2 regions of the Mitsuaria sp. BK041 genome follow, and region 2 is predicted to be linked to the other one. Evidence: predicted binding sites of a transcription regulator. Region 2 holds the regulator's gene; the other holds the start of a gene.

Region 1 (14,289 bases), on a different contig from region 2:
TCGCGTTGGCGATCGACGAGGCAGAAGAGGACACCGAACCCGCCGCGGAGGCGGCGGCATCACGCGCGACGGCTTGCGTCGCTGCGTGGATCGATGCGCCCGACTGCGGCGCGTTGCTCGAAGGTTGACGGTCTTCTTCCCAAACCAGCATGGTGGTCTTCCTATGGTCGCGGATTATCGGAGTGTTGTGTTCAAACACAAAGGACTTCTTGACTTTGACGCCGCTTCGCTGTTGCTGGTCCGCATCGCATTCGACGCGTCGGACCACGTGCGTCGCATCTCTTGATGAGTGCGATGCCGCGCGATCTCGACACGCGGCAGGAGCCGGAGCGGACGTCCGATCAAGCGTTCATCGATCGCTCGCGAGGCCGGGCGGAAAAATCGCCGATCGCCGCGAACATCGATGAACACTCGCATCGCGAGCGTCGGAGGTGTCGACGCATGACGCCGACACCTCCTGTTTCGATTACTGGCAGGCCTCGCAACCGGGGTCGTCGATGGCGCAGAACTTGACGTCCGTCGCCGGCGACACGTCGCCCAGATCCGGCGAGACCGAAGTCTCGATCGGCGCGACCGCAACCGGTGCCGCCGCGACCGGCGCGGCGCTCAGGCCACCGATGCCGCTGCTCACCGCGTTGAGCTGGCCGGCGTTCTGCACGGTGCTCTTCTCGGCATGCGTCGCGCCCATCGTGCGGAGGTAGTAGGTGGTCTTCAGGCCACGCTGCCACGCCAGCTTGTAGGTCTCGTCCAGGCGCTTGCCCGAGGCGCCGGCCATGTAGATGTTCAGGCTCTGCGCCTGGTCGATCCACTTCTGGCGGCGCGCGGCGGCTTCCACCAGCCACACCGGATCCACTTCGAACGCGGTGGCGTACAGGTGCTTGAGTTCCTCGGGCACGCGGTCGATGCGGCGCAGCGAGCCGTCGAAGTGCTTGAGGTCCATGACCATCACGTCGTCCCACAGGCCCAGCTTCTTGAGGTCGCGGACCAGGTGCTCGTTCACCACGGTGAACTCGCCCGACAGGTTGGACTTCACCGACAGGTTGCCGAAGCAGGGCTCGATCGACGCGTCGACGCCGATGATGTTGGAGATCGTCGCGGTCGGCGCGATCGCCACGCAGTTGCTGTTGCGCATGCCGTCACGGGCGATCTTGGCGCGCAGCGCGTCCCAGTCCAGCGACGACGAGCGGTCCACGTCGACGTAGCCGCCGCGGGCTTCGGCCAGCAGGTTCAGCGAGTCGATCGGCAGGATGCCGCGGTCCCACAGCGAGCCGCGGTAGCTGCTGTAGCGGCCACGCTCGGCGGCCAGTTCGGTCGAAGCCCAGTAGGCGTGATAGCAGACGGCTTCCATCGAGCGGTCGGCGAACTCGACCGCGGCGTCGGAGGCGTAGGGCACGCGCAGCTGGTACAGCGCATCCTGGAAGCCCATGATGCCCAGGCCCACCGGACGGTGGCGCAGGTTGGAGTCGCGCGCCTTCTTGACCGCGTAGTAGTTGATGTCGATGACGTTGTCGAGCATGCGCATCGCCGTCGACACCGTCTTCTTCAGCTTCTCCTGGTCGATCTTGCCGTCCTTCAGATGCTGCGACAGGTTGACCGAGCCCAGGTTGCAGACCGCGATCTCGTTGTCGTTGGTGTTCAGCGTGATCTCGGTGCACAGGTTGGACGAGTGCACGACGCCGACATGCTGCTGCGGCGAGCGCACGTTGCAGGCGTCCTTGAACGTGATCCAGGGATGGCCCGTCTCGAACAGCATCGTCAGCATCTTGCGCCAGAGGTCGCGGGCCGGCATGCGCTTGTGCAGCTTGAGCTCGCCGCGGTCGACCTTGGCTTCATAGGCCGTGTAGGCGACCTCGAATTCCTTGCCGAACAGGTCGTGCAGGTCCGGGCAGGTGGACGGGCTGAACAGCGTCCAGTCGCCGCCTTCGATGACGCGCTTCATGAACAGGTCGGGAATCCAGTTCGCCGTGTTCATGTCGTGGGTGCGGCGCCGGTCGTCACCGGTGTTCTTGCGCAGCTCGAGGAATTCCTCGATGTCCAGGTGCCACGTCTCCAGGTAGGCGCAGACGGCGCCCTTGCGCTTGCCGCCCTGGTTCACCGCGACGGCGGTGTCGTTGACCACCTTCAGGAAGGGGACGACGCCTTGCGACTTGCCGTTCGTGCCCTTGATGTGCGAGCCCAGCGCGCGCACCGGCGTCCAATCGTTGCCCAGACCGCCAGCGAACTTGGACAGCAGCGCGTTTTCCTTCAGCGCTTCATAGATGCCGTCCAGGTCGTCGGCCACCGTCGTCAGGTAGCAGCTGGACAGCTGCGAGCGGCGCGTGCCCGAGTTGAACAGCGTCGGCGTGGAGCTCATGAAGTCGAAGGTCGACAGGACTTCGTAGAACTCGATGGCACGGGCTTCGCGGTCGATTTCGCCCAGCGCCAGGCCCATCGCGACGCGCATGAAGAAGGCCTGCGGCATTTCGATGCGGGTGCCGTCCACATGCAGGAAGTAGCGGTCGAACAGCGTCTGCAGGCCCAGGTAGTCGAACTGCAGGTCACGCTCGGCCTTCAGCGCGGCGCCCAGCTTGGCCAGGTCGTACTGCTGCAGCTTCTCGTCCAGCAGCTCAGCCTGCACGCCCTTCTTGATGAAGCCGGGGAAGTAGTCGGCGTACGCGGTGGCCATCTCGGCCTGCGTGACCTCGCGGCCCAGGATCTCCTTGCGGATCGTGTGCAGCAGCAGGCGGGCGGTGGCGCGGGTGTAGCCCGGGTCCTTCTCAATCAGCGTGCGCGCGGCCAGGATGGCGGCCTTGTAGACCTCGTCCATCGGGACACCGTCGTACAGGTTGCGCTTGGTCTCGGCCAGGATGGGCTCGGGCTTGACGTCCACACCCAGGTTCTCGCAGCTCGACGAGATCAGCGCCGCCAGCTTGTTCAGGTCGAGCGGCACCCGCACGCCGTTCTCGATCACCGAGATGCCGGACTCCAGCACCGCGGCCTGGCGCTGCTCGCCCTGGGCGGCGCGCTCCTGGGTGCGGCGCTCGCGGTACAGCACGTAGGCGCGCGCCACTTCATGGTGGCCGCCGCGCATCAGCGCCAGCTCGACGTGGTCCTGCACGTCCTCGATGTGGAAGGTGCCGCCGGCCGGGCGCGAGCGCAGCAGCGCGCGCGTCACCGAATCGGTCAGCGCGTCGACGGTCTCGCGCACGCTGGCGGACGCCGCACCGCTGGTGCCGTGCACCGCGAGGAAGGCCTTCATCATCGCCACGGCCACCTTGCTCGGCTCGAAGTGCACCACCGCGCCGTTGCGGCGGATGATCTGGTGCTGCGGGAAGCTGGCCGAAGCGGCGGCGGACTCGCGCGGAGCCTGGGCCAGGCCCGTTTCAGCGGTCGGTGTGGCGGCGACAGTCTGCATGGGATCCTCGTCTGTTCTGGTGTCTGGAAAAACAAAAAAGCTTCGCCCGGCCCGGCTTGTCCGAAGGGCCCGGCGATCAGGGGGTCAGGTGATGTCGGCGGTGCTGCTGATGCGCCCGGACTTGGGATTCCCGGTCCTCCGACCAAGGGGTCGGCAGCGCGGGCAAGACGTCTGAGGGAGCATTCATCGCCGTGTTTGCGAAGTCAGCAGGATAGCATGCAAAACACTATATCTAGTGGTCGCAGCACCTTCAAGGAACTAGCGGTAGCGTCATCGCCCTTGACGTCCGCCATGCGCTGGTCTAGCCGTAAGACCTGGCCCCGCACAGCCCCGATGGATTCGCGCATCGTGGCCGCGACGCCAGGATTGGCGCGGGTTGCAGCCGGGAATCGGACGCGAGGGCCGATGGTTGCTGAGCAGGCGCCGATGGCGTCTCGATGACACGCCGCGCCGCTGTCCCCACCCGTTAGGACAACCCCGCCCTAGGACCTTCCCGGAGGGGCCACCGGCGGTGGGGTCATGGTCGCATTGCGCGCAGTTCCGCTGGGATGCGAACCGGTCAGGACTCGTCGCCGCCGACCGAGATTTCCAGCCGCGCCATGCGGTAGCGCATCTGCCGCAGCGACAGGCCCAGGCTGGCGCCGGCCGCGGTGCGGTTGTTGCGGTGCTGCTCGAGCGCCCGCAGCAGGATCTGCTTCTCGACCTCGTCCAGATAGGTGGCGAGGTCCGCCGGCAGCGGCGCACCGCCACGCGCCTCGGCGGGCAAGGCGGCGCCCAGCGGCGGCTCCGCGGCCACCTCGGCGGTCTCCGCCGGCGCGTCATCCAGGCCCAGCACGCTGTCGGGCAAGCCGAGGTCGGCCAGGTCGATGCCGTCGCCGCTGGACAGCGCGAGCGCGCGATGCAGCAGGTTCTCGAGCTCGCGCACGTTGCCCGGGAAGCTGTAGCGCGACAGCGTCGCCAGCGCCGCCGGCGTCAGCGCGGGCACCGGCGCCACGCCGGCGTCGGCGGCGATGCGCTGCAGGATGCGCGCGCTGATCGGCGCCAGGTCCTCCATGCGCTCGCGCAGTGGCGGCACGCGGATCTGGATCACGTTGAGCCGGTAATACAAGTCCTGGCGGAAGCGGCCGCCGGCCACCTCCGCGGCCAGGTCCTTGTGGGTCGCGCTGAGCAGCCGGACGTTGACCGGCATTTCCGCCACCGCGCCCACCGGCCGCACCGAGCGCTCCTGCAACGCGCGCAGCAGCTTGGACTGCATCGCCAGCGGCAGGTCGCCGATCTCGTCGAGGAACAGCGTGCCGCCCTGCGCCGCCTGGAAGAAGCCCTCGCGGTCCTCGCTCGCGCCGGTGAAGGCGCCCTTGCGATAACCGAAGAACTCGGCTTCCAGCAACTGCTCCGGGATCGCGCCGCAGTTCACCGCGATGAAGGGCTGGGGACGGCGCGCGCTGACGTCATGGATCGCGCGCGCCACGAGCTCCTTGCCGGTGCCGGACTCGCCGTTGAGCAGCACCGGCGCCATGCTGCGCGCGACCTTCTCGATCAGCTCGCGCACCTGGCGCATCGGCGCCGAGTCGCCGACCAGGCGCTCCAGCGCCGTGGTCGAGCCGGTCAACGGCGGCGCGGCGCGGGCCGGCTTGCGCGCTTCGGTCGGCGCGGGCCGGGGGGCCTCGACCGAGCCCAGCACATCGAAGGCGCCCGGAGCGGTCGGCGCGAAGGCATCCGGCGCGGCGGCGACGGACATCGCGCTCGAGGCCGCGTTCGATGCCGCGTTCGATGCCGGGTTGAATGCCGGGTTCGACGACGCGTTCGAGGGCGCACTCCACCCCGTGCTCGACGCGGCCGCCGGCGCGGACGAGAACGGCTTGGGCACAGGCCCTTCCATCTTCGGCGTCCGGCCGAGCGCCGATGCGACCACCATCCGGAACTGGCGCAGGTCCACCGGCTTGGTCAGGTAGTCGTAGGCCCCGGCCTTGAGCGCCTCGACCGCGTTCTCGGCCGAGCCGTAGGCGGTGATGACCAGCGCGCGCTCGCTGCGCCCCTGCTGCTCCAGCCAGCGCAGGATGTCCAGGCCGCTGCCGTCGGGCAGCCGCATGTCGGTGATGACCGCGTCGTAGCGGCGCGTGCCCAGCAGCTCCAGCGCGTCCTCGACGGTGCCGGCGCTGTCCAGCGAGAAGCCCTCGCGCAGCAGCGTCATCTCGTAGAGGGTGCGCAGGTCGGGCTCGTCGTCGACGACCAGCAGGCGGGGATCAGCGCTCATGGAGTTCGGTATCGGGGAAATGGGAATCCGGTCCCGCGGACGGGACCGAGGCAAGCGCGGCGCCTGGCGAAGCCGGCCGCGACAGCAGCACGCGGAACTCGTTCGCCTCGGCGTTCGGCCCGGTGTCGCGGCGGTGATATTCGATGCGGGCGCCGTAGCGTTCGCACAACTCGCGGCAAATGTACAGGCCCAGGCCCGAGCCCCGGCTGCGCGTGGAGAAGAAGGGCTCGAACAAATGTCTTTCGACCTCGGCCGGGATGGGCTCGGCGCGGCTGAACACCGACAGCCGCACCCACTCGCGGTCCTCGCCCAGCTGCACGCGCAGCGCGCCCGGACCGGGGCGCGCGTGGCGCAGGCCGTTGTCCAGCAGGTTGATCAGGACGCGGCGCAAGTGCTCGGGCTCGAAGCTGACGAGCAGGCCGTCGCGCTCGATCTCGACGCGCAGCGGGCTGGCCTCGCCGCCGGGCAGCCGCTGGGTGGTGGCCCAGTCGGCGCAGTACTCGCGCACCAGCGGCGCGACGGCCAGCGTCAGCGCCACCGGCGCGATGCCGGGCGCGACCTCCATCACGTCGTCGACCAGGCGCTTGAGCCGCTCGACGTTGGACGCCACCATGCGGGTGAGCTGCTCGCCCTTGGGGTCCTGCGCGAGGTCCTCCGACAGCAGCGCGTTGGCCTGCGCGATCGCGGTCAGCGGGTTGCGGATCTCGTGCGCGATGCCGGCCGACACGCGCCCCATCGCCGCCAGCTTCTCCTGGCGATTGCGGGCCTCGAGCAGCCGGTTGTCCTCGAGGAAGAGCACGCACAGGTCGTCGCCGTCCAGCGGCCGCAGCGTGAAGCGCATGCGCACCCGCAACGAGCGCTGCGAGCCGCGGCCGAAGTCCAGCAGCAGGTCCCGGCCGGCCTCCGGCCAGAGCTCGCCGGCGAAGGCCTTCTCGATCGCCCGCAGCAGCGGCTTCCAGGCTGGCGTGGTGTCCAGCCGGAACGCCCCCGAGCGCAGCGAGGCGCCTTCCGCGAGCAGCGCCCGCGCCGCCGGATTGGCGGTGCGCACCAGGCCGCGGCGGTCGACGACGGCGACACCCTCCTCCATCTCCTCGATGACGAGGCGGTTCAGGTCGGCCTGCTGCCGCGCGTACTCGAGGCTGCCGCGTGCGGCGCGCTCCTCGCGCGCCAGGCGCGACGCGATCTCGTTGGCCAGCAGCGTGACCACGAACAGGCCGCAGCCCAGCAGCCCGGCCTGGCTGATGCGCAGCGCGCCATCCTGCTCGTTCAGCACCGCCCAGCCCGACATCGACAGCAGCACCAGGCTGGGCAAGGCGGCGCAGCCCAGCGCGCGCAACCGCGGCTGCAGCGCGCCGGCCATCAACGCCGGCATGAAGAACAGCGCGCCATAGGGGCCGCTGGGATCGCGCACCTGCAGCAGCGTGAACAGCACCAGGTCGGCGCCGATGCTGACCATGAACTGCCGCGTGCTCAGGCCGGCGCGCTCCTTCGGCGGCGTCTCGCCGCCGCCGAACCAGCGCGGCAGCATCCACGCCAGCACCGCCTGCGTGCCGTAGATCAGCGAGATCAGCGTCGTCCAGCCGGTGGGCTTGGCCCCCATCAGGCCGGCCAGCGACTGCGTCGCCAGCAGCGCCAGCCCCAGCGCCGCGCGCGCACCCATGAAAGCGCGATACAGGCGCTGGATGGTGCTGGCGCTGATGGCGCCGACGGTCTCGGAGGTGGCCATGTGGTCCGGCGCTCAGGTGGCGGCGTCGTCGCGCCGGCCGCGCGCCGCCTCGGCGGCTTCCAGGCGCTGCTCGTGCGCGGCGCGATGGGCGGCGCCGCAGAACTGCCCGCCGCGACCGGGCAGCGCATCGCTGGCCGGGAGATGCATGCCGCACTCGGCGCAGCTCACCATGTGCTCGGGCAGGCGCGGCGCAGGCGGCGGCGCGGGCCGGGCGTTGTCGCGCGGCGTCGGCCGGCCGCGCTTGAAGCCGATCACGAAGGCGATCACCGCCAGCAGGACGATCCAGAAAAGCAGCTTGATCACGATGGGCGCGGTGGAAGCTTCGGGGAGGAGGTCGACGGGGTCGGCATCAGACGGGCGGACGCTGCAGCACGACCTCGAGCACGAAGCGCGAGCCGGCATAGGACAGCAGCAACAGCGCGGCGCCGAAGTAGAGCCAGCGCGTCGCACGCCGGCCGCGCCAGCCGAACACGCGGCGTCCCGTCAGCAGGCCGGTCAGCACGACCCAGCCCATCACGGCGAACAGCGTCTTGTGATCCCAGCGCCATTGCGGCGTGAAGGCCACGCCCAGCAGCAGCGCGATCGACAGCACGACCACGCCGGCGCCGACGAACTGGAAGGTCAGGCGCTCCAGGCGCAGCAGCGGCGTGCCGAGCGCTGGCGCGCCCTGCCCCTTCTGGGCGCGCATCTGGCGCTCGGCGCGGTTCAGCATGACCGCATGCATCACCGCGACGCCGCACAGGCCGTAGGACGCCAGGCCCATCGCCCAGTGCAGCGGCGCCAGCGGCGAGCCCGCCTGCGGTCGGTATTCGCCCGGGAACATCCAGGCCACCAGCATCACCAGCAGGCCCAGCACGCTGAGCAGGCGCTGGGCCGAGGGCAGCGGCAGGAAGCGGCTCTCGATCAGATAGACGCCGGTCACCAGCCAGATCGTCATCGACAGCGAGGGCGCGAAGCCGAAGCGCGCCGCGTGGCTGCCGTTGACCGGCGCGGCGCCGATGCCGCCGATGTCCACGACCAGCGCGGCCAGGTGCAGCAGCCACGCCAGCACCAGCACCGAGCGCCAGGTGCGGGGCCGCAGATGCGCGAAGGCGGCGGCAACGGCATAGGCCACCGCGCCGGCGGCGCTGAGGGCGGCCAGGAGCAGGCCGCTGGGCTCGGCGGAGGCGGACGATAAAATCATCCGCAAAGTGTAATGACGAGCGCCCGCTTCCGCGGGCGCCAATACGATGGCTTCCACCCTGACCGATCGACTGAGCCGGCTCGTGAAGACGATGCGCGGCCAGGCCCGCATCACCGAGTCCAATGTGCAGGACATGCTGCGCGAGGTGCGCATGGCGCTGCTGGAGGCCGACGTCGCGCTGCCCGTGGTGCGCGACTTCATCGCCCGCGTGAAGGAGAAGGCGCTCGGCCAGGAGGTGGTCGCCTCGCTGAATCCGGGGCAGGTGCTGGTCTCGGTCGTCCACAAGGAGCTGGCCGCGACGATGGGGGAAGGTGTCGCCGACATCAACCTGGCCGCGCAGCCGCCCGCCATCATCCTGATGGCCGGCCTGCAGGGCGCCGGCAAGACGACGACCACCGCCAAGCTCGCCAAGCACCTGACCGAGAAGCGCAAGAAGAAGGTGCTGACGGTCTCGGCGGACGTGTACCGCCCCGCCGCGATCGAGCAGCTCAAGACGGTGACGAAGCAGGCGGGCGCCGAATGGTTCCCGTCGGCGCCGGACCAGAAGCCGCATGACATCGCCCTGGCGGCGCTGGACCATGCGAAGCGCCACTTCTTCGATGTGCTGCTGGTCGACACCGCCGGCCGCCTGGCGATCGACGAAGCGCTGATGGCCGAGATCCGCGACCTGCACGCGACGCTCAAGCCGGTGGAGACGCTGTTCGTGGTCGACGCGATGCAGGGGCAGGACGCGATCAACACGGCCAAGGCCTTCAAGGAGGCGCTGCCGCTGACCGGCATCGTGCTGACCAAGCTGGATGGCGACTCGCGCGGCGGCGCGGCGCTGTCGGTGCGGCAGATCACCGGCGCGCCGATCAAGTTCGCCGGCGTGTCCGAGAAGATCGACGGGCTCGAGGTCTTCGACGCCGACCGCCATGCGGGCCGCGTGCTCGGCATGGGCGACATCGTCGCGCTGGTCGAGGAAGTGCAGAAGGGCGTGGACGTCGAGGCCGCGCAGAAGCTGGCCGAGAAGCTCAAGTCCGGCGACGGCTTCGACCTGAACGACTTCCTCGCCCAGATCTCGCAGATGAAGAAGATGGGCGGGCTGTCGGGGCTCATGGACAAGCTGCCCACCCAGATGACCGCCAAGGCCGGCCAGCCCGACATGGACAAGGCCGAACGCGACATGAAGCGCATGGAGGGCATCCTCAACGCGATGACCGCCAAGGAGCGCCGCCAGCCGTCGCTGCTGATGGACGGCAAGTCCAAGGCCAGCCGCAAGCGCCGCATCGCCGCGGGCGCCGGCGTGCAGATCCAGGAGGTCAACCGCCTGCTCAATCAATTCGATCAGATGCAGGGGATGATGAAGAAGATGAAGGGCGGCGGCCTGATGAAGATGATGAAGAAGATGGGCGGCCTCAAGAACCTCATGGGCGGCGGGGGCGGCGGCTTCCCGATGTAAATGCAAAAGAGCTCCCTTGGGAGCTCTTTTGCATTCCGGGGGTCGCACTTCGTCCTTCGACGGACCTGCGACCGAGGGCTTCGGGTTTTATTCGAGCAGGGCCTGCGCGAACTCGCGCGCGTCGAAGGTCTGCAGGTCCTCGAGCTTCTCGCCGACGCCGATGAAGTAGACCGGGATCGGGCGCTCCCGCGCGATCGCCGCGAGCACCCCACCCTTGGCCGTGCCGTCCAGCTTGGTGACGATCAGGCCGGTGAGGCCCAGCGCGTCGTCGAAGGCCTTCACCTGCGTGAGCGCGTTCTGGCCGGTGTTGCCGTCCACGACCAGCAGGACCTCGTGCGGCGCGGTCTCCTGCGCCTTGCCGATCACGCGCTTGATCTTCTTCAGCTCCTCCATCAGATGGAGCTGCGTCGGCAGACGGCCGGCGGTGTCGGCGATGACGACGTCACAGCCGCGCGCCTTGCCCGCGACCACCGCGTCATACGTGACCGCCGACGGATCCCCCCCCTCCTGGCTGACGATCTGCACCCGGTTGCGATCCGCCCAGACCGCCAGCTGCTCGCGCGCGGCGGCACGGAAGGTGTCCGCGGCGGCCAGCAACACATTGGCCTCGGCATCGGCCAGATGGCGCGTCAACTTGCCGATGCTGGTCGTCTTGCCGGCGCCGTTGACGCCCACCACCATCATCACCATCGGCGACTGCTCACCGATCACCAACTGGCGCTGCAGCGGCTGCAGCAGCTCGGTCAGCGCGTCGACGAGCAGTTGACGCACGACGGCGGGCTCGGTGGCCTTGGCGTCCTTGACGCGACGCTTCAGGTCCTCGAGCAGGAACTCGGTCGCCTTGACGCCGGCGTCCGCCATCAGCAGCGCGGCCTCGAGTTCTTCATAAAGCGCGTCGTCGATCTGCGTGCCGGTGAAGACCTGGGCGATGCTCGAGCCGGTCTTGCGCAGGCCCTGGCGCAGCTTGTCCATCCAGGACTTGCGCGGCGCGGGCTCGGCCACGGGCACTGGTGCCGCGGCTGCGACGGGGGCGGTGGCCGGCACAGGCGTGGGCACTGCGACGACCGGCGCTGGCGCATGCACGACGGGCGGCGACGCAACCGGCGCGGGCACGACGACAGTCGAAGGGGCCGCGACGGAAGCGTTCGGGCTAGGAGTGGGTACCGGCGCGGGTGCGGTCGTCGAAGGCGGAGCGAGGACGGGCGCGGTCTGCGAAGCCGGGGACGGGATTTGCGGAGCCGGAGCCGAAACGGGCTCGACGGCGACCGGCGGGGCCGGGATGGCGGGAGGGGGCGCAGGGACCGCTTCGGGAGCGGGCGCTGGCGTGGGTTCGGAGGATCCGAAGCCCAGTTTTTTCTTGAGGAAGCTGAACATGGAGGGGTCGAGAGGACTCGCGCGCCGAACGTTTGTCGCCGTGCTCGGCGGGGGCTTGCATTGTCTTCGAAAACTTTGCTATAGTCGCGTTCTTCGCAAGGCGCTTTAGCTCAGCCGGTTAGAGCGACGGAATCATAATCCGCAGGTCCGGGGTTCGAATCCCTGAAGCGCCACCAGATCCCAAAGCCCGCAAGACGCAAGTCTTGCGGGCTTTGTCCTTTCCAGCCCGCCTCATTGCGCCGGCTCCCCCCATTGCGGGCATTGTTCATCGTTTGCCCCTCCGGGCCTCGGCGCGCCGCAGGCCGCCGCCGCTATCATCTGCCGCCGCTCGACGCAGACCAGCACACGAGCGCGGCACACCCCGGCACGAACGACGCCTCATGAACACACCCCTCACGTCCCTGCCCACCCGCAAGCCCGCCTTCGTGCCCGAGACCCGCTTCGGCCTCTGGTTCCTCTCGACGCCGACCTGGCGTGTCCACGTGCTGGGCCGCGCGCTGGACGACCTCCAGCGCCTGGCGCCTGACATCCCCAAGGGCGGCGTGATGCTGGACATCGGCACCGGGCAGGGCCATTCGCTGCCCGAGCTGGCCCAGCGCTTCCAGCCCAGCCAGATCCACGCGCTCGATCCGGAGCCGGACTTCGCCGCCCGCTGCGCCGCGATGCGCCAGGCCACGCCGGTGCCGGTGACGCTGCACGACGCGCATGCCGAAGCCATCCCGCTGCCCGACGCCTCCGTCGACGTCGTGCTGTGCCACCAGACCCTGCATCACATCGTCGATCAGGCGACCGCGCTGTCCGAGGTCTTCCGCGTGCTCAAGCCGGGCGGCGTGCTGCTGCTGGCCGAGAGCACCCGCGCCTACATCCACAGCTGGATCATCCGGCTGCTGTTCCGCCACCCGATGCACGTGCAGCGCAGCGCGCCGGAATTCCTGGCCATGCTCCGCCAGGCCGGTTTCCAGGTCGACGACAAGCACATCAGCACGCCCTACCTCTGGTGGAGCCGCAAGGACCTCGGCGCGCTCGAATGGCTGGGGTTCCGCGTGCCCGAGCAACGCGAGGAGACGCTGCTCAACTGCGTCGCCCGCAAGCCGGGCTGAGATCGACGCGGACCGCGCGCTCAGCAGCGCGAGCGATAACGGCGCCACTCCGGCGCCGTTTGCATTTGTGCCGCGTTCAAGGGCGTGATCACCGCCGGCAAGTCGGCGCAGGTCGCGATCGCGACGATCGTCGCGCCGTCCTCGGTGACGGCCACGTCGCCCCCATCGCCATCGGCGGATTCGTCGAAGGCCATGGCCCGCATCAGCGCGAAATCCAGGCCCTGCTCACGCGCCTTCAGCCATGCCTCCTTGAGCGTCCACAGCTGGAGGAAATGACGCTCCCGCGCCTCCGGCGGCAATTGCCGCAGTTGCTCCTGCTGCGCTGGGCCATGCACCGCGCGCGCCAACGCGAGGTGATCGCGAGCGCGCACGCCCAAGCGCTCGATGTCCACGCCCACCGGCACCGCCGCGACCGCGCACGCGACCAGGTCACCGCTGTGGCTGATGGAGACGAACACCCCGTCCGGCCGCGCGACACGACACGCGCCGCTGTCGGCGACCTCCAGCTCGACCGCGCCGTCATCGCCGCGCCACTGGCGCACCGCCTGACGCGCCAGCCATCGCCCGGCGAGGAACACGTCCCGCCTGGCCCCGGTCCCGAAGGCCGCGAACCTCGCCCGCTCAGTGGCCGTCAGCCACGACGCCGGATCCGCCATGCCGGCCCGCAGCGCGGACCGCGTCGCGAGCAGGCACAGCAGGCTCATCGGATCGCGGGGACCCGCCGCGCGGTCATTGCGCGGCAGGAGTGCCGCTGACCTCGGACGAGATGGCACGGCTCAGGTTGCTGACCCAGGTGTTGTAGAACGGGTGGATGTGGGCCACGCCGTTGACCTGCTCGTACTTCATGTTGACGCTGTTGACGTACCGGACCTGGAAGCCGGCGTTGTCATAGCTGACGTCCACCACGACCTCATGCTTGTTCTGCTTGTTGTACTTGAGGCGCAGCTTGCCCGGCTCGTCGGAGGCGACGGTCCAGCCCAGCTTGGCGCTGCCGCGCACGATCGCCTGCTTCACCTGGTCCGGCGTCAGCGCGGACTGCCCCGCCACCAGTACCACGCGATCCGGCTCGACCAGCGGCACCGCGCTGCGCGCCTGCGACACGCCCACCAGGCTGGCCAGGATCAGGCCCACAACCATCTTCTTCATCTGCAATCTCCCTCAGGTCAATGAACGGAATGAATCACTCGGCGATCTTGGCGTAGGTGCCCTTGAGCGCCACGCCGATGATGATGGCGCCCGCATGGCATTCGAAATCGGTCGCGCTCCGGTACTCGTTCTTCTTGTAGTAGCTGACGATGTCGATCACCGCGTTGGCGCCCTCGCGCTTGGCGCTGTTCTGCAGGCTGATGAGCGCGCTGAGCGCGGCCCACTTGCAGCCGAACTCGTCGGTCTTGCCCACGCCATTGGTCTTGGGGTTGCTGACGTCGGTCGAGAAGCGTTGCAGCACCTTGGGCGTCGTCTGTCCGGCGAGGAAGAACTTCATGTTGGCATCCAGCTTGTCCTTGGCCTCGGGCATGGACAGCACGTCGGCCAGCGGGATGTGCAGCACGGTGTCGCGCGCCGAGGCAGCGGTGGCCGCCAACATCGAGGCCAGCAGGATCGCGGCGGAATGGCGAAGCTTCATGAACGGTCTCCAGTCAAGCGAAGTCAAACAAGGTCAAACGAAGTCGAAGGAAGTCGAACGGATCAATCGAGCCGGCGCAGGATCAGCGAGGTGTTGATGCCGCCGAACGCGAAGTTGTTGGTCATCGCGAACTCGGTCTGCAGGGCGCGTCCGCCGGTCCGCACGTAATCCAGGTCGCCGCAGCGCGGGTCCA
Region 2 (14,289 bases):
GCGAGTGCCGTCAGCCCGCCCAGGTCGACCATGCCCCGGCCCTCGCCGAGCAGCGTCGGCGCCAGGTACACCAGCAGTTCGTCGACCAGTCCGGTGCGCAGCAACGAGCCGTTGAGCTTGTAGCCGGCCTCGATGTGAAGCTCGTTGACCTGTCGGCGGCCCAGGTCGTGGATCGCCGCGGCCAGGTCCACCTTGCCCCGCGCCGGATCGGCCAGGCCGACGAGTTCCGCGCCCAGGCCGGCGAGCACCGCCCCCCGTTCGCCGGCCTGCGCCAGCGCGTGATAAACGAGCAGCCCGCCGGGCGGCGCCAGGAGGCGGGCGGACGGCGAGAGCTCCAGCCGCGAGTCGATCAGCACCCGCTGCGGCTGCCGGGCGGTCTCCACGTCGCGGACATCCAGGCGCGGGTCATCCTCGCGGGCGGTGCCGATGCCGGTCAGCACCGCCCCGGCGCGACGGCGCCATGCATGGCCGTCCTTGCGGGCCTCGGGGCCGGTGATCCATTGGCTGACGCCATTGGACAGCGCCGTGCGGCCATCCAGCGACGCGGCGATCTTCATTCGCACGAACGGGCGGCCGTGGCGCATGCGGGTCAGGAAACCGATGTTGAGCTCGTGCGCCTCGATCGCTGCCGGATGGTCCGCCGTGAGCACGTCCGTGACGATGCCGGCGGCGCGCATCCGCGCCAGGCCCTGGCCGGCGACCAGCGGATTGGGATCGTCCAGCGCGACGACGACCCCGGCCACGCCGGCTGCGATCAGCGCGTCGCAGCAGGGCGGGGTGCGACCGTGGTGGGCGCAAGGCTCGAGCGTCACATACGCGGTGGCGCCGCGCGGATCGTGACCACGGGCCTGCGCGTCCCGCAGCGCCATGACCTCGGCATGGGCCTGGCCCGCCGCCTGCGTGTGCCCTTGTCCGAGCACCCGATCCTGCGCGTCCACGAGGACGCAGCCCACGCGGGGATTGGGATCGCTGAGGCCGACGGCGCCCTGCGCCAGTCGCACCGCCTCGGTCATCCAGCGGCTGTCCCGGGTGTCGGCATGGAAAGGGGGCGGGGATGAGGCGGGGCGGGGCGCTTGCATGGCGCGCAGTCTAGCGGCGACCTTGGGCGGCAGCAGCAGCAGGCCCGAGAGGGCGGGATCCTCCGCCGGCAGCAGGCTGTCCAGCGTGAGCGACCGCGGCCTGCCGGCGCGATCGGTCCAGTGGACCCGGAGGTGGACCGCGCGCAGTGGCGGGACGTCGGCCATGAAACCGTCCGCCGGACCGTCCGCCGGAAGGCTGCCGGGCGGCATCGGCTCATGCCAGGGCGCGGACTGCGCGTCGAGCTTGAACTCGGTGGCCGGGCCCTCCCAGGTCAGCGAGGGGGCCGGGCCGTCGGGCCGCCATCGCCAGCGCTCGAGTTCGTTGCGCGCCAGGCGCAGCGCCTGCTCCTGGTGCCGGATGTCGTCGACAACGAGTCGCAGACGGACCTGGAGCGCCATGAGCGCTGCCGTGCCGATCGCGAGCAAGGCCAGCGCGATCAAGGCTTCCACCAGGGTGAAGCCCCGGCGACGACGCCGACCGTCATGCGGGAAAGGGGCGCGGGCGTTGGTCATCGCGTGGGGCTCCAGCTACCGGGGACGGGAAGAAAGCTGCCCATCTGGCGATGCACGCGATAGAGCACCGCGGCATCGTGGGTCAGGGTGACAGTCTTTCCCGGGTCGAAGACGCCGTCGGTCACGATCGCGCCGCGCCAGGAGGCGGCCTGGCCGACGGGCGGGTGCCAGCCGATGCCCTCCCGCGCATAGAGCACGCCTTGCGCGCTGCCCGGCGCGGAGAGGTCGAGGCGGCCGTCGACGACCAGCACCAGGGGCGTGCCGTCCAGCGCAGCGGGCGGCCATTCGCTCAGGCGCGCGTCTCCGTCGATCCAGATCAGGCGGCGTCCCCGCGCCAGGGCCTGGGCGAGCGGGGCGCCGCAGTCGGCGTCGCAGCGCATGCGCGCGATGGCGGGCTGACTGCGATATCGCATCGCCGGATAGCCGAAGACGCGCAGAAAGCTGCCCGGCCCTTCGGTCGCCGCCTGCGGCGGCGGCAGCCGCAGGGCGCTGAGCAGGGCCAGATGCCGGGCGGCCTCGGCAAGGCCGGAGGGGCCTTCGGACAGGTCGTCGCAGTCGGCCCGGCGGTCGCTGCATCCGCGCACGATCAGCTTCAGCTGGCCGGCCGGGCCCGCGTCGGTGAAACGAACGGTGAAGCGTGGTTGCGGATCCAGGGGTCGCGCGTCCGCGGTGGGTGATGCGCCGGCGGGGTCGCGCTGGGTCGCGCACTGGCAGGTCCAGCGGAGCGGTCCGGTGTTCGTGCAGGCCGGGGACATCGCGCCCCCTGTGGCTGGCGCGCTGGGCTTCGCGCGGTAATGCCCGTCCGCGCCGAGCTCCAGGAAGCGGCTGCGGAAGTCGGTCGCGGAGGCGCTGGAGGTGCCGGCGGCGGCAATGTCGGCGCTCGGGCCGGCTGGATGCGATGCCGGCCGGCAGCTGTCGTCCACATGGCCGCCATTGAGCATCGCGATCGCCCAGGCCATGCCGGCCTCGGCCGCCTCGAAGGCGGTGGCGGCGCGGTGGTCATTGGCGGCCACGCGCTGGGCCGTCGTCAACTGGCGCGTGGCCCAGGCAGCACCCAGCGCCAGTACGCCAAGCAGCACGACGCACATCGCCAGCGTGCCGAGTCCCCGTTGCAGGCGCCGGGTCATGGGCAGTCTCCCGCGAGCGCGTCGTTGCGCACGAGGCCCCGCACGGTCAGCTGTTGACGGACCCGGTGATCGTGAACGGCCTCGGCGTCGAGCACCAGTTCGACCATGCGGGTCAGGATCGCTGGGCCACAAGCGGGCGCGTCGCCACCCCCACCGCCACCCCCACCGCTGCCACTGCCGCCGTCGGTTGGAGGCGGCGCGGGCGGCGGCGTTCCCGGCGAGCAGGCGCGCGCGCAGGCGTCTCCCAGCGACTTCGCCTGCGAGTCGACCCGCAGGTCGAAGGCGCGCACGCGCAGCAGCGCCGGATCGGTCAGCGGCTGGTAGCGGCCCGCGACCAACTGGTCGATGCGGCCCTCGCTCCAGCGGAACCCGGCGACCTCCCGCACGCCGGTCCCACCGGTCGAGTTGCCGTCCCGGGAGAAGCTGTAGGTCACGTGGGTGCCGGCTTCTCCCACGTCCAGGTCGGCGTAGGGGTTGCGGACCGGCGCGGGTGCATCGGCCTGCCAGAGGGCCTCCTGCGGTCGGTCCCAGAAGGCGGCACGGCGCAGGTCGCGCAGGATCAGCTCCGCGGTGGCGCGCAGCTCCTGCTGCACTTGCAGCTCCAGCAGCAACCGGTGATGGGCGCCGACTTGAAGGCCGGCCATGGTGAAGGCGCCCGCCATCAGCATCAGGCTGATGGCCAAGCCGACCAGCAGTTCGACGAGCGTGAAGCCGTGCGAGATCCCCTGCGCATTTCGCGACGCACGGGGATGCTGCGGAGGGTGACGATGAGCGGACATGCGTTTGCCCCCTTCAGCGCGGCCAGCAGGCGTCGGCCTGTTCGGCGCCCCCGGCGTCCCGGCCCGAGGTGTGGATGGCGCCGGCCTCCAGCCGGAGTGTCAATACCTGGCACCGGCGGTCCCCGGTCTGGCTGCCCTGCGCGATGGCCTCGAGCGTGTAGCGCGTCGCGTCCGCCTGCGCGATGCGCAGCCGGTAGAGGCTGCTGCGCGTCAACGGCGACGGCGCCAGGTCCTCCAGCCGGTCGGCATAACGGGGGTGGCCGGACCTGAAGCGCTCCTGCGCCAGCTGGAGCGCCAGCAAGGCCTCCCGCGCCTCGGCGCGCCGTCCCTTCAGGACGTGATCGCGGAAACTCGGCAGCGTCAGCACGGCGAGGACGGCCAGGATCGCCAGCACGATCACGATCTCGATCAACGAGAAGCCCCGCGTCCTCATGCGCACCTCGGCAGGCGGCTCGCGGTGCCCTCGGCCGCGCAACTGCGCACGCGACCGGTCAGGCTGACGATGTGGCGGATCGCGCCGATGCCTTCCATGCGGACCTCGACCGTGCCGCTCACCGACACGGTGCCCTGGCGGCCGCTGAAGAGCATCGACGGCACGTTGGACACCACCTCCGACTGGCCGCGGCCTCGTGTCCAGCGCATCTGCTTGATGGCCTGGGCACCGGCGTCGCAGACCGGCGGGGTGTCCATCCGGCAGCCACAGCCGCCGAGGGGGCCGGTGTGCAGCACGTAGCAGCGTCCGCTGCCGGTCACCGGGGACTCGTCGCCGCCAAAGCGCAGGATCACATTGCGCGCGCCCTGGATGGCCTCGCTGCGTGCCAGCTGAAGGTCGCCAAGGACAGCCTGCGCGCTGTTGGCGAGCCGCTGGCGCCAGAGCCAGTCGCGCATGTCGGGGCCGGCGAGCATCGCCGCGAGCGCGACGATCGCGATCGACACGAGCAACTCGATCAGGCTGAAGCCGCGACCGTCGCCCGGTGGCACGGGGCCATCGCGGAATGCGGGCACGGGAAGGGCGGGCACGGGAAGAGGGAGGGGAAGGGCAGTGGGCACGTCGGTCTCCGGAAGAGTTGCAGGAACTCTAGGGAGACGCGCGTCGCGGCGCTTCGCCTTCAGGTGGGAAAAGCCGGCCCGCTGAAGGGGGCCGGCTTTTGGGGGAGTCAGATGTCCCGGATCAGCTGCCGGAACTCGTCGACGTCCTCGAACGAGCGGTACACCGATGCGAAGCGCACGTAGGCCACCTTGTCGATGCGCTTGAGCTCGCGCATCACATGCTCGCCGAGCTTGGTCGACGGGATCTCGCGGGCGCCGCTGCTCAGCAGCTTCTCCTGGATGCGTTCCAGCGCGGCGTCGATCTGCTCGATGCTGACGGGACGCTTGCGCAGCGCCAGCGTCATCGACGCGCGCAGCTTGCCCATGTCGAAGTCGGCGCGCGTGCCGTCCTTCTTCACGACCATGGGCAGCGCGATCTCCGCGCGCTCGTAGGTCGTGAAGCGCTTGTCGCAGGACTGGCAGCGCCGGCGGCGACGCACCACGTCGCCTTCATCCGATTCGCGGGTCTCCGAGACTTGCGTGTCGCCGTGACCGCAGAAGGGGCAACGCATGCGCCGCGGGCTCCGCTCAGCGGTAGACCGGGAACTGACGGGTCAGTTCGGCCACCTTGTCGCGCACGCGGGCCAGGTTGGCCTCGTCATGCGGGTTGTCCAGCACGTCGGCGATCAGGTGAGCGGTCGCGCGGACCTGCTCCTCCTTGAAGCCGCGGGTGGTCATCGCCGGCGTGCCCAGGCGGATGCCGCTGGTGACCATGGGCTTCTGCGGGTCGTTGGGGATGCCGTTCTTGTTGCAGGTCATGTGGGCGGCGCCCAGGATGGCCTCGGCTTCCTTGCCGGTCAGGTTCTTCGGACGCAGGTCCACCAGCATCACGTGGCTCTCGGTGCCGCCGGAGACGATGCGCAGGCCGCGCTCGATCAGCGTCTGCGCCAGCACCTTGGCGTTGGCCACGACCTGCTGCTGGTAGGCCTTGAATTCCGGCGACAGCGCTTCCTTGAAGGCCACCGCCTTGCCGGCGATGACGTGCATCAGCGGACCGCCCTGGATGCCGGGGAAGATCGCCGAGTTGATCTTCTTGGCGATCGCTTCGTCGTTGGTCAGGATGATGCCGCCGCGCGGGCCGCGCAGGCTCTTGTGCGTCGTCGAGGTCACCACGTCCGCGTGCGGCAGCGGGTTCGGGTAGACGCCCGCGGCGATCAGGCCGGCGTAGTGCGCCATGTCGACCATGAAGTAGGCGCCGATCTCCTTGGCGATCCTGCCGAAGCGCTCGAAGTCGATGCGCAGCGAGTAGGCCGAGGCGCCCGCGATGATCAGCTTGGGCTTCTTCTCGCGCGCCAGCGCTTCCATCGCGTCGTAGTCGATCTCCTCCTTGGCGTCCAGGCCGTAGGAGATGACGTTGAACCACTTGCCGCTCATGTTCAGCGCCATGCCGTGGGTCAGGTGGCCGCCTTCGGCCAGGCTCATGCCCATGATGGTGTCGCCCGGCTGCAGCAGCGCGAAGAACACGCCCTGGTTGGCCTGCGAGCCGCTGTTGGGCTGCACGTTGGCGAACTCGGCACCGTAGAGCTGCTTGAGGCGATCGATCGCCAGTTGCTCGACGACGTCGACGTATTCGCAGCCGCCGTAGTAGCGCTTGCCGGGATAGCCCTCGGCGTACTTGTTGGTCAGCTGGCTGCCCTGCGCGGCCATGACCGCCGGCGAGGTGTAGTTCTCCGAGGCGATCAGCTCGATGTGTTCTTCCTGCCGCTGGTTCTCCTGCTGGATGGCGGCGAAGACTTCGGCGTCGACGTTGGCGAGGGTCTGTTGGGTGCGGTCAAACATGATTTGATGTCGGCTCAAGGGTTGGCGCCGCCCGCCCGGCGGCGCATCGGCGCGATCGCGGGGCGCGATGCGGCGACGGATGCCGGAACGACGGCGGCCCAGGCGAACGGCACGGACAGCCGGAGGAGACCCCGGCCGTTCGCGCTTCCCGGTGGTGACCCACCTCGGGCGACGCCTGCGCGGTGAAGGAATCATCACCGGACAGGGCGCCCTGATCGCCAGTTGCGCGAAGCGTGCAGTGTAGCCGCACCGGAGCGGGGCACGGCGCGGGTCGTGACATTGTTCCTGGCTGGAGGCACGCCGACGCACCAATGAAAAAACGGGTTCCGAGGAACCCGTTTTTTCGAGGCGCGGTGGCTGGATCAGCGCATCACGGCGGTCATCGCGACCTGCTCGCCGCCGGTGGCCGGCGCCGAGGCCGGCTCGCGGATCGGGCGCGGCGCGGACGGGCTGACGTTGCGACCCTGGACCACCGCCTTGAGCAGGTCCTGCTCGGCCAGCACGCGGGCGGCGTAGCCGGTGTCGTCGGGCAGGTTGGTGGCGCCGACGTAACGACGCAGGCCTTCCTCGAGGCTGCCGGCGCGCTGGATGCATTCCTTGAGCACCTGCACGCCGACGCGCAGGTTGGTGATCGGGTCGAACGCGGCCAGGTTGCCGCCGAAGGCCTCGTACTTGTCGTCGTGGACGCGCGTCATCACCTGCATCAGGCCCTGCGCGCCGACGGCGCTCTGGGCGAAGGGGTTGAAGCCCGATTCGATCGCCATGATCGACAGGATCAGCGTGGGATCGACGCGCGCGCGCTGGCCCACGTCCCAGGCTTCCTTGACCAGGCGGCTGACCGGCTCGGGCGCGACGCGGTAGCGGCGCGCCAGGTAGTTCGCCACCAGTGCCTGCTGGCGGGTCAGTTCCTTGGGATCGACCGCGGTGGCGCGGGTGATCGCCTCGGGCTCGGCCATCAGCGCGAGCACGTCGCCGGAAGCCTCGACGCGCGCCTCGTGGCGGGCGTTGAGCCAGCCCAGCACCTGGCCTTCCAGTTGCTGGCGCAGGTCGGCCTGGCTGGCGAAGACCAGCCCGACGGCGACGACGGCGAAGCCCACCAGGGCGAGCGTGTTGTGGCTGACGACCAGCAAACCCTGGCCGATGTCCTTGATGAACAGCACCAGGGCGGCACGCGCCTGGCGGGGGAGGGATAGCAGGTCCGAACGCGCTGTCATGCGACTCCTTTCTCCGACCACGCCCGGTGTGTGCGGGACGAGTCGCAGATCGCGTTCACTCGTCGGACGCACCCTTGGGGGTGGCGATAATGGGCCGGTTCGGGCGTTGTCGGCGGCTCGGAGGGCTCTCAGAGGGCTCCGGGCGCTTGGCGCGACAGACGGGCGATCCAGCGTCCATTGGCAGCGGACCGGTTTCGCCGTCCCAAGGCGAAGACCGGGATAACCCTGGGGGCCAGGGCAGGGCGCGATTCTATGGATCAACAATAACCCGTCAATAGTATGGGCCTTGTTCATCAAAACTTTTGGTTATGAAGTACCGAGATCTGCGTGACTTTGTGGGCGCTTTGGAAGGCATGGGGGAACTGCGTCGGGTGACCGATCCGGTGTCGCCGGTGCTGGAGATGACGGCCCTCAGCGACCTGGTGCTGAGGGCGGAAGGGCCGGCCTTGTTGTTCGAGCGGCCCACCGGCCATCGCATGCCGGTGCTGGCCAACCTGTTCGGCACGCCGCGCCGGGTGGCGCTGGGCATGGGCGCGGAGTCGACCACCCAATTGAGGGAGGTCGGCCAGTTGCTGGCGACGCTCAAGGAGCCGGAACCGCCGCGCGGCATGCGCGACCTGGGCAAGCTGGCGCAGATGGGCAAGGCGCTGTGGGACATGAAGCCGGCGCTGGTCAAGCGGCCGGTCTGCCAGGAACAGGTGGTCGAGGGCGCGGCCGTCGACCTCAAGCAGCTGCCCATCCAGACCTGCTGGCCAGGCGACGTCGGCCCGCTGCTGACCTGGGGCCTCGTGGTGACGCGCGGACCGCAGCGGATCGCCAACCCCCGGTTGCGCCAGAACCTGGGTATCTATAGACAGCAGCTGATCGGCCGCCGGCAGCTGATCATGCGCTGGCTGGCGCATCGCGGCGGCGCCCTCGATTTCCGCGACTTCGCGATCGCGAATCCGGGACAGCCTTTCCCGATCGCGGTGGCGCTGGGCGCGGACCCGGCGACGACGCTCGGGGCGGTGACGCCGGTGCCGGACACCCTGTCCGAATACCAGTTCGCCGGGCTGCTGCGCGGCTCGCGGACGGAGGTCGCCGACACGCAGGTCGGCGAGGCCGGCCGGATGCTGCAGGTGCCCGCGACGTCGGAGATCGTGCTGGAGGGGCACATCCCGCCGGCGGCGCCCGGCTTCACCGGCCACAGCGAGGACGGCATCCCGCTCAAGGAGAAGGGCGGCTACCTGCACGCGCTGGAGGGGCCCTACGGCGACCACACCGGCTATTACAACGAGCAGGACTGGTTCCCCGTGTTCGAGGTGAACCGCATCACCCAGCGCGACGGCGCGATCTACCACTCGACCTACACCGGCAAGCCGCCCGACGAGCCTGCGGTGCTGGGCGTGGCGCTGAACGAGGTGTTCGTTCCGATCCTGCAGAAGCAGTTCCCGGAGATCGTCGACTTCTACCTGCCGCCGGAGGGCTGCAGCTACCGGATGGCGGTGATCTCGATCAAGAAGGCGTACCCGGGCCATGCGAAGCGCTTGATGTTCGGCCTGTGGAGCTACCTGCGCCAGTTCATGTACACCAAGTTCATCGTGATCGTGGACGAGGACGTGGACATCCGCAGCTGGCAGGACGTGATCTGGGCGATCACGACCCGCATGGATCCGGTGCGGGACACGACGCTGGTCGAGGGCACGCCGATCGATTACCTGGACTTCGCCTCGCCGGTCAGCGGACTGGGCGGGAAGATGGGCCTGGACGCGACCAACAAATGGCCGGGCGAAACCAGTCGCGAATGGGGTCGCGTCATCGAGATGCCGGCCGAGCACAAGGCCCGCGCGGCGGATCTCTATCAGCGTTTGTTCGGGGGCTAGGAATGTCCTGATTCCTAGGGGGCGCGGCTTGAATAGGCCGGATGGCCCACCTAAGGTTGTCAGGCCTTTCCGGCACTTCCTCTGGCGCAGTCTCTGCGCGCCAGGAGCCCTGCGGCAGATCGCCGCGGAGCCCCAAAGGCGGCTGGTCCGCCCACCCCCTCCCGTCCGGGATGCCCGGCGAGGAGGGGGTTTCTATTTGGAGTGGCTGCGCGATCCCGGCCCGGCGGATGGCCCGTTCAGTGGCCGGCCAGGTAGCCCAGCCATTCGTAGCCCAGGTAGCGCGCGCGGGCGGTGCCGTCCTGCGACGGCAGCAGGTCGCGCCATTCGAACCCGGACAGCGCCAGGCCCATCGGCGCTGGCACCAGCTCGACCCCGGGCGGCAGTTCCTCCCGGAAGGCGCGCAGCGCCCGGCGCATGTGGACGTCGTGCGTGACCAGCACGACGCGGCGCACGGGCTGGCCGCGGAGCAGCTCGGCGGTGTAGCGCGCGTTCTCGCGGGTGTCGGTGGCGCGATCCTCCTTCGCGGCAAGCTTGAAACCGAACTCCTGCGCCGCGGTGCGCTCGGCCAGCGCGGCCTCGGTCATGCGGTCCCCGGGCTCGTCGCGCGGCGTGCCGCCGGTGAAGATCAGCGGGATGCCGGTGCGGCGCGAGAGCCAGATGCCGTAGCGCAGCCGTTCGATCGACGCCGGCTTGAGCTGCGCGCTGCCGTACTCCGGCATCAGCCGGCGGGCGCCGCCGCCGAGCACGACGATGACGCTGTCCCGCGGCGGGATGTCCTGGAGCCGCTGGATCTGCACGGCCTGCTGCGGGCCGAGCAGGCGCTGCTGCAGCCACAGCGCGCCCAGTTCGGTGCTGCCGATCCAGACCGCGACCAGCCCGGCCGCGAAGAGCGCGCCCGACAACCACCGCCGGCGATGCCGCAGCCACCAGGCGAGCAGCAGCAGCGGAAAGGCGCCGGTGGGTGGCAGGAGGAAAGCAGCGACCGCGTGTATCAGGTCGTTCATCGGGAGCCGGGGATGGGTGTCAGGTGTTGAGGCCCGCCAGCATAATCAGCTTCCTTGACGATTCGACCGGTCCCGGCCGGCTGCGCCCGTGTTCTTCTCCGCTCTTCCCGTCTGGCCCCGGCGCGTCCTGCGCGCGCTCGTGGGCCTGGTGCTGTTCCTCGTGGCCCTGCTGCTGGTCGCGTGGATGGCATTGCCGATGTGGATCGAGCGGGCGGGCGTGCGGATCGCGACGGAGCAACTCGGCCGGACGGTGACGCTCGGCCGCGCCAGCTTCACGCCGTGGCGGCTGGCGCTGACGCTGGAGGACCTGAAGATCGCCGGCCCCGCGGCGCAGGCGCCGCCGCTGCTGGAGGTGCGTCGTGTCCGGGCGGCCCTGTCGCCGCGCTCGCTCTGGCACCTGGCGCCGGTGCTGTCCTCGCTGACGGTGGAGGCGCCGCGTGGACGCGTCGCGCTGTTGCCGGACGGCAAGACCGATCTGGACGACATCCTCGCCCGGCTGGCCGGGGCGCCGAAGACGCCGTCGTCGCCGGACGACGGCCCGACCGAGGCGGCGCTCTACAACATCGAACTGACCGACGGCGAATTCCGCCTGGACGACCGGACCGCCGGCATGGTCCACGAGCTCAAGGCGCTGCACCTGGGCATCCCTTTCCTGTCGACGCTCGACGCGGATGTCGAGGTGCATGTGCAGCCGCGCCTGTCCGGGCAGTTGAACGGCGTGGGATTCCAGAGCGAAGGCCAGGCGCAGCCGTTCGCGGACACCCGCAGCGCGAGCATGACCGTCAAGCTCGACGCGCTGGACCTGTCGGCCTATCGCGCCTACTGGCCCAAGTCGCTGCCGATGCGCCTGGCGCAGGGCCGGCTCGACACGCAACTGACGCTCGACTTCAAGCAGCCGCCCGGGCAGGCGCCCGAGGTCAAGATCAGCGGCCGCACCGCGCTGCGCGACCTGTCGCTGCAGCGTGGCGCCGGCGACGGCGTCTGGGCGGACTGGCTGCGCTGGCAGGCGCTGACCGTCGACCTGGCCGACGTCCAGCCGCTGAAGCGGCAGGTGATGCTGGGCGCGGTCACCTTGAAGCAGCCCGAGCTGCTGATGGGGCGCGACGCGCAAGGCCGGCTGTGGCTGCCGGACATGCCGCCGGAGCCGAAGCCGCCGGAGCCCGCAGCCGCCGCCTCGGCGGCCGGTGCCTCCAGAACCGCCGCGGCGCCGTGGCGCGTCGGCGTCCAGCGCCTGGCGCTGGAAGGCGGCCGTGTCGGCTGGACCGATGAGACGCTGCGTCCGGCCGCCCGCTGGCGGGTGGACGCCCTGAGCGTGACCGGCAGCGGGCTGAACTGGCCGCTGGCGGCGAAGGCGGCGCCGGTCGAGATCACCGCCACCCTGGGCGCCGACGGCGCGGCGTCGCCCGCGACGTTCTCCGGCAAGGGCCAGGTCGGCGCGGCCGGCATCGCGCTGGACTGGGCCGTGAAGGACCTGGCGCTGGACGGGCTCGCGCCTTACCTGAAGGCGGCGACGCCGCTGGCCGTGCGCGGCCGATTCGCAACGCAGGGCGCCGTGCGCGCCGGTCCCGGCGGCGAGGACGTCAAGCTGTCGCTGAAGGGGCTGAGCCTGGACGGCGTGGAGATCGCCGATGGCAAACAGCCGGTGCTGGCGCTCAAGCAACTGAGCCTGGATCAGGCGGAACTGGCCCTCGACGGCCGCCGGCTGAGCGCCGGCAAGCTGGCGCTGGTGGCGCCGCAGGCGCATCTGGGGCGCGACAAGGCGGGCCGATGGAGCTGGGAGGCCTGGATGGCCGCGTCGGCGCCGTCCCAGGGCGCGGGTGCCGCGACGGCCTCGCGCCAGCGCGCGCCAGAAACGCGGGGCGATCGCCTGACGCTGGATGCGCCCGAACACCGTGAGGTCGCGGCCGCACCGGTCCCCGCGCCGTGGACGGCGCAGGTGGCCGAGGTCACCGTCGAGGGCGGCAGCGCGACGCTGCTGGACCTGGCCACGCATGTGCTCGACGACGAACCGGCCCGGCCGATCGGCCTGCAGGAACTGGCGCTGAAGCTCTCCGGCCTCGAGTGGGACGGGCGGCAGTTGCGCAAGCCGATGCCGGTCCAGCTGAGCGCCACCCTGCGCCGGCCCGACGCCACGCGGCGCAACCAGCGCGAGGTCCCGAAGTTCCGCTGGGACGGCCAACTGGCGCTGGCGCCGCTGAAGCTGTCCGGCAAAGTCAGCGCCGAGCACCTGCCGCTGCACTGGGCCGATCCCTACCTCGATCCGTCGATCGGCATCCACCTGCAGCGGGCCGAGGGCTCGATGCGCGGCAGCTTCGAGCTGGCCGAGACGCCCAAGGGGCCGTCGGTCGCGGCTGGCGGCGACCTGCTGATCGCCGATCTGCGCCTGCGCCAGGCCCGTCTGCAGGACGGCCGGCGGCGCTCGGCCGAGGAACTGCTGAGCTGGCAGGGGCTGAAGCTGGGTGGTTTGAGCCTGGCGCTCGCGGCGGGCGGCACGCCGGACCTGAAGATCCAGCAGGCGGTGCTCGACGAGTTCTACGCCCGGCTGATCGTCAACGAGCAAGGGCGTCTCAACCTGCGCGACCTGAACCAGACCGAGCAGGGGCAGGCGGTGGCCGCCGTGGCCGGCACGGCGGCGGCCTCGGCCCCGGTGGCGGCGACGGTGGCGCAGGCCACCTCGGCGCCCGCGCCGGCCACCGGTGCCGCGGCCGCCTCGTCCGCCGCCGGGCAGCCGCCGCTGCGGCTCAGCATCGCCGAGACCCGGCTCAACGGCGGCAAGGTCGATTTCAATGACCGGTTCATCAAGCCCAACTACAGCGCCAACCTGAGCGAACTGACCGGCACGCTGGGCGCGTTCTCGGCGGGCTCGGCGGAGATGGCGCCGCTGCAGCTCAAGGGCAAGGTCGAGGGCACCGGGCTGCTGGACATCAGCGGCCGCCTGAACCCGAGCGGGGCGCCGCTGGCGCTGGACATCACCGCCAGCGCCACCGACATCGAGCTCGCGCCGCTGTCGCCCTATGCCGGCAAGTACGCCGGTTATGCGATCGAGCGCGGCAAGCTCTCGACGCGCGTCCATTACGAGATCGAGCCGGGCGGCCGGCTGCAGGCCGACAACAAGATCGTGCTCAACCAGCTGACCTTCGGCGACCGCATCGACAGCCCGACCGCGACCAAGCTGCCGGTCAAGCTGGCGGTGGCGCTGCTCAAGGACCGGGATGGCGTGATCGACGTCAACCTGCCAGTCAGCGGCTCGCTCAACGATCCGGAGTTCAGCGTCGGCGGGCTGGTCGTCAAGCTCATCGTCAACCTGCTGACCAAGGCGCTGATGTCGCCGTTCTCGCTGCTGTCCGGCGGCGGCGGGGCGGAGATGAGCCAGCTCGAATTCCAGCCCGGCACGGCCGCGCTGCAGCCGGACGCGGCGAGGAAGCTCGAGCCGCTGACCCGGGTGCTGGCGGACCGCCCGGCGCTGCAACTGAGCATCACCGGCTGGGTCGATCCGGCCGGCGAGCGCCGCGCGGCCCAGGCGGCGCGGCTCGAGGATGCGCTGCTGGCGGAGCGGCGTCGCGAACTGCGGCGGGCGGCGGTGACACAGGCAGCGGGGCAGGCGGTGGGCCCGGCGACGGCGGCCTCCGCCGCGACCGACGCGCCGGTGACGCTGGACGAAACCCAGCGCGCGCGCCTGCTCAAGGTCGTCTACGACAACGCCAAGCTGCCCAACAAGCCGCGCAACTTCGTCGGCCTGACCAAGGACATCCCGGCCGAGCAGATGCGCGAGCTGCTGATGGACAGCTACACCGTCACCGACGAGCAGCTGCGGGAGCTGGCGCTGCAGCGCGCGGTCGCGGT

Evidence for each region. Region 2 encodes NrdR, which represses ribonucleotide reductase genes. Its sites were predicted from a motif close to CACNANATNTNGTG; they were not measured.
Region 1: a site for NrdR is predicted at 3,619-3,632, ahead of FHT38_RS18525 (ribonucleoside-diphosphate reductase subunit alpha). Genes of this name have one in related genera too.

What each region holds. Positions count from the first base shown of each region.
Region 1 covers NZ_JACHYT010000002.1:597,273-611,561, forward strand. Annotated here, with positions in the region: gene FHT38_RS18520 (ribonucleotide-diphosphate reductase subunit beta) at 1-151, opposite strand, end outside; gene FHT38_RS18525 (ribonucleoside-diphosphate reductase subunit alpha) at 467-3,394, opposite strand; gene FHT38_RS18530 (sigma-54 dependent transcriptional regulator) at 3,954-5,648, opposite strand; gene FHT38_RS18535 (PAS domain-containing sensor histidine kinase) at 5,638-7,374, opposite strand; gene FHT38_RS18540 (PP0621 family protein) at 7,387-7,677, opposite strand; gene FHT38_RS18545 (inner membrane protein YpjD) at 7,724-8,557, opposite strand; gene ffh (signal recognition particle protein) at 8,604-9,998, shown strand; gene ftsY (signal recognition particle-docking protein FtsY) at 10,086-11,372, opposite strand; tRNA gene FHT38_RS18560 (tRNA-Met) at 11,472-11,548, shown strand; gene FHT38_RS18565 (class I SAM-dependent methyltransferase) at 11,753-12,472, shown strand; gene FHT38_RS18570 (4'-phosphopantetheinyl transferase superfamily protein) at 12,493-13,176, opposite strand; gene FHT38_RS18575 (hypothetical protein) at 13,202-13,618, opposite strand; gene FHT38_RS18580 (excinuclease ATPase subunit) at 13,653-14,096, opposite strand; gene FHT38_RS18585 (beta-ketoacyl-ACP synthase) at 14,159-14,289, opposite strand, start outside.
Region 2 covers NZ_JACHYT010000001.1:1,997,554-2,011,842, forward strand. Annotated here, with positions in the region: gene ribD (bifunctional diaminohydroxyphosphoribosylaminopyrimidine deaminase/5-amino-6-(5-phosphoribosylamino)uracil reductase RibD) at 1-1,592, opposite strand, end outside; gene FHT38_RS08780 (PilX N-terminal domain-containing pilus assembly protein) at 1,589-2,719, opposite strand; gene FHT38_RS08785 (PilW family protein) at 2,716-3,498, opposite strand; gene FHT38_RS08790 (type IV pilin protein) at 3,512-3,931, opposite strand; gene FHT38_RS08795 (GspH/FimT family pseudopilin) at 3,928-4,518, opposite strand; gene nrdR (transcriptional regulator NrdR) at 4,656-5,099, opposite strand; gene glyA (serine hydroxymethyltransferase) at 5,116-6,366, opposite strand; ZMP/ZTP riboswitch at 6,456-6,602, opposite strand; gene FHT38_RS08810 (lytic transglycosylase domain-containing protein) at 6,729-7,580, opposite strand; gene FHT38_RS08815 (UbiD family decarboxylase domain-containing protein) at 7,889-9,442, shown strand; gene FHT38_RS08820 (YdcF family protein) at 9,679-10,446, opposite strand; gene FHT38_RS08825 (DUF748 domain-containing protein) at 10,535-14,289, shown strand, end outside.